2 regions of the Vagococcus carniphilus genome follow, and region 2 is predicted to be linked to the other one. Evidence: predicted binding sites of a transcription regulator. Region 2 holds the regulator's gene; the other holds the start of a gene.
What was found. The regulator LexA, encoded in region 2, represses DNA repair genes until DNA is damaged. The targets are predictions, from matches to a motif close to CNAACANNTGTTNG.
Positions count from the first base shown of each region.

Region 1: ruvA (Holliday junction branch migration protein RuvA) is a predicted target of LexA. The motif match lies at 1,063-1,076, and genes of this name have one in related genera.

Region 1 is NZ_CP060720.1:451,669-453,866, reverse strand. It holds gene ruvB (Holliday junction branch migration DNA helicase RuvB) at 1-401, opposite strand, end outside; gene ruvA (Holliday junction branch migration protein RuvA) at 414-1,031, opposite strand; gene H9L18_RS02345 (3-hydroxyacyl-CoA dehydrogenase) at 1,221-2,108, shown strand; gene msrB (peptide-methionine (R)-S-oxide reductase MsrB) at 2,150-2,198, opposite strand, start outside.
Region 2 is NZ_CP060720.1:2,070,117-2,072,314, forward strand. It holds gene tkt (transketolase) at 1-3, opposite strand, end outside; gene H9L18_RS10190 (DUF896 family protein) at 110-352, opposite strand; gene lexA (transcriptional repressor LexA) at 502-1,122, shown strand; gene H9L18_RS10200 (hypothetical protein) at 1,227-1,436, shown strand; gene H9L18_RS10205 (cation:proton antiporter) at 1,672-2,198, shown strand, end outside.

The DNA.
Region 1 (2,198 bases), 1.4 Mb from region 2:
AAATCCTCCATAGCCGAATAAAGAAGCTCTTCTGCTACTCGAGGTAATCGGTGAATCTCATCAATAAATAAAACATCTCCAGGCTCTAACTCATTTAAAATGGCAACTAAATCTCCTGGTTTTTCAATTGCTGGTCCACTAGTTGTTTTGATATTAACCATCATCTCGTTAGCAATAACCATCGCCATCGTTGTTTTTCCTAATCCAGGAGGGCCGTAAAGTAAGACATGGTCTAATGATTCTTCTCTTTGTTTAGCTGCTTTAATATAAATTTCAAGTTCTCGCTTCACTTTATCCTGACCAATGTATTGAGATAAATACTGAGGTCGGAGTGACTTTTCTAAAAACTCTTCGGATTGTTCTGCTTCACTTGATAAAAGCCGACTTTCTTCCTCATTCATTTAATCTTCTCCCTACTTTTTCATTAATAATTTTAATCCATGACGAAGGATTTCATCTGTTTTGTGGCCTGTCATCACTTCAAGTTCTACTTTAATTCGCTTGATTTCTCTATCTGAGTAACCAAGTGCCTTCAATGCTTCGATTGCTTCATGAAGTGAACTATCATCAACACTTGTAAACAAATCATCTTGTTTCATGCTAACAGATTTTGGCTCACCTGTTATTTCTAGTTCACCTAGTTTACCTTGTAAGTCTAAAACCATTTGTTGAGCTGTTTTCTTCCCTACTCCTGGGAATTTTGTTAAATATTTAGCATCTTCTGTTTCAATGGCATTAACAAGTCCGGCATGATCATCTAATGCCATAATAGCTAAGCCACTTTTAGGTCCAATACCTGAAACACTGATTAATTTTAAGAAAAGTTGTTTTTCATCCAAATCAGAAAAACCATATAAAACATGGGCATCATCTCTAATAACTTGATGCAAGTACACCGTTACTTCCTGTTCTAAATAAGCAGAATAGCGAAACGGATTCGCTACCGCAATTTGATAACCAATTTGGTTTGTTTCAATCACAATATAGTAAGGACTAATGAATGTAACCTTCCCTTTAATATACTCAAACATGCTTTTCTCCTTTATTAATTCTTTTAATTTCCGCACATACGTTCTCTAAGATTGTATCATATCTTAGTTTTTTTACCAAAAAGTTTTGTGTTTCCTTTAAAATAACAGGCAAAACGTTTTATTTTAACTTATTATCATTTAGGACTATACTTTAGTTGTACCCATAATTGGAAAGAAGGTAGATTTTTGATGGATATTAAAAATGTAACTGTTATTGGTAGTGGTGTTTTGGGTAGTCAAATTGCTTTTCAAATTGCCTACTCTGGGTTTAAAGTGACTGTTTTTGACATTAATGATGAAGCTTTAGTCAAAGCACAGCGTAGTATGGTGACGTTAACCAAAAGCTATGAAAGAGACATGGAAGTGACCGATTTAGAACTAAAAGAAACTCTTTCAAATCTTATCTACACAACTAATCTTGAAACCGCTTCAAAAGAAGCCGATTTAATCATTGAAGCTATCCCTGAAATCAAAGAACTTAAAATTAATTTGTACAAACAACTAGCAACGATTGCTCCTGAGTCAACTATTTTTGCAACGAACACTTCAACTTTTTTACCAAGTGACTTTGCAGCTGAAACAGGACGACCTGATAAATTTTTAGCTCTTCATTTTGCTAATCAAATTTGGCTGAATAACACAGCTGAAATAATGGGAACAGCTGAGACTGATCCAGATGTTTTCGAGACAATCGTAGCATTTTCTAAAAATATCGGTATGATTCCTTTACCCCTTTACAAAGAACAACGAGGATATATTCTTAATTCTTTACTCGTTCCACTCCTCAAATCAGCTGAGGATTTATTGGTGAATGAAGTTGCCGACCCTGAAACGATTGATAAAACATGGATGATTGCAACTAAATCACCACGTGGTCCATTTGGTATTTTAGATATTGTTGGTTTAAATACGGCTTACAATATTGCTCTTAGTAAAGACACAGACGATTCTAAAAAAATCGCTCAATTCTTAAAAGAAAATTACCTTGATAAAGGACACCTTGGTATTCAATCCGGACAAGGATTTTATACTTACCCAAATCCTTCATACTTAGAAAAAGATTTCTTAACAGAATAGACAAAAAAGGATTGTGACTTAAATAATCACAATCCCTTTTTTTAATTAAATAATTGTAAATAGCTTCCGTAACCTTCTTCACGCATTTTT
Region 2 (2,198 bases):
CATAAAATACATCCTCCTATTTAGGTTTAATTTACCTTTATTATATTCTAACGCTAATGAGACTTTTTTGCAAGGCTTTTCATATATAAATCAAAAAAGAAGGGACTACTTATCTTCCATGAAGTCCCTTATCTTTTTGAATTTCTTTTAATTTATCAGGTGTCACATCGTTACCTTCAGTATCAACAACCTTCATTCCTTCTATATGATTACGCATCCCACCTCTAAAGCGAGCTAAGTACTCTTCACGTAATAAAGCTTGTTCTTTTTTTTCTGTATCGGTTAAGCCAGTTGTAGTTTTTGATTTTTTAGCTAGCTCATTAATACGGGCTAATTTTTCTTTTGATAACATTTATTCTCTCCTTAAACATTAATACGTACCTATAATTTTAGCTTAATTCCGAAAAAATTACAATTAATTCTCCCCTTAAAAAAGCGAACACCCGTTTGATTTTATTTTAAAAATATGATACACTCAAAAAAAAGAAAAGAGGCCGACTTATGACAAAGAAACAATCTTCGAGACAGGTTGACGTCTTACGATATATCTATGAACAAGTTGAAGAACGTGGCTATCCACCTACCGTTAGAGAAATCGGTGAAGCCGTTAATTTATCTTCAACATCAACTGTTCATGGTCATCTATCACGTCTAGAGAAAAAAGGACTTATTTTAAGAGATCCAACTAAACCAAGAGCTATTGAATTGACCTCCGAAGGATTAGACGTTATTGGTGTAAAACCGACAACGATTCCAATGCTTGGTGTGGTAACAGCTGGTGAGCCTATCTTAGCAGTTGAAGAAGCTTCTGATTTTTTCCCTCTACCACCTGATTTAAAATATGAAGAAAATTCTTTATTCATGTTAACAATTCGTGGCGAGAGCATGATTAATGCCGGAATTTTTGATGGTGATCATGTTATTGTAAGAAAACAATCAGTTGCTAATAATGGTGACGTTGTTATTGCTATGACTGATGAAAATGAAGCAACTTGTAAGAGATTTTTTAAAGAAACTAATCATATCCGATTACAACCTGAAAATGATACATTAGAACCTATTATTTTAGATGATGTTTCTATCCTCGGAAAAGTTGTTGGACTATATCGTAATCATATTTAAAAAATAAAGCAAAATTTGCTTTATTTTTTTCTTTACAAAAAGAACGTTTGTTTGTATAATATAAATACGAACAGATGTTCTAAATTAATTAGGAGTGATCAATAATGGAAGCTATAAGAAGATACGGATTGTTGTTAATTGTTTTAATGTTGGGAATTGTCTTAGGTACTTTTGGTTGGCAAGCCGCTTTGGTCGTTTTAACTCCCCTGTTTATGATTTGGTTAATGCTTTGGGATGAAAAAAGTTATAAGAGAAAACAATATAAACGTTATACAGAAGAAAAACAGCAATATGCTTATAGAAACAGCCGATAAAGATATCGGTTGTTTTTTATTTATACACTTTATCCACTCGAAATACATAATTAATGAATTTTTATTCATATTTTTAAATATTTTTTTATAAAAAAACGTAATCTATAATGATTATTATTATAAAAAGCCTATAATTAAGTTTTTTTGAATTTAAAAAAATCATATCGTTTGCTTTATTTTTATAAATATTTTAGTATAAAGGATGTAATTAAATAATTTTAAGGAGAGGATATTATTGACGCTAGAGTTAATAAAAATGATTATTTTTATTCTACTAGGCACCAAGGTGGCAGGTCATCTTTGTAATCGATTCAACTTGCCTGTCGTATTTGGTGAATTAACACTAGGTCTATTACTTGGACCCGCCATTTTAAACATGGTACAAGAAACAGATGGTATTGCCATGTTTTCTGAAATAGGAATTATCTTACTAATGTTTTTAGTTGGATTAGAAAGTGACTTAAACTTACTCAGGCGGTATTTAAAACCTGCCATTATAGTCGCCACGTTTGGTGTCTTCGTACCATTTATTTTCATCGCAATTCTCGGTCATCTAATTGGCATGGGAACTCCAGAATCATTCTTTTTAGGCATCATTTTTAGTGCCACATCTCTTAGTATTACCGTACAAGTTCTGAAAGAATACGATTATTTAGATAATGAAGCAGGTTCTATTACTTTAGGGGCCGCTATTCTTGATGATACCCTCGTAGTTATTCTCATTAGTATTTTCACAGCTGTTGTTACCTTTGATGCAAGTGT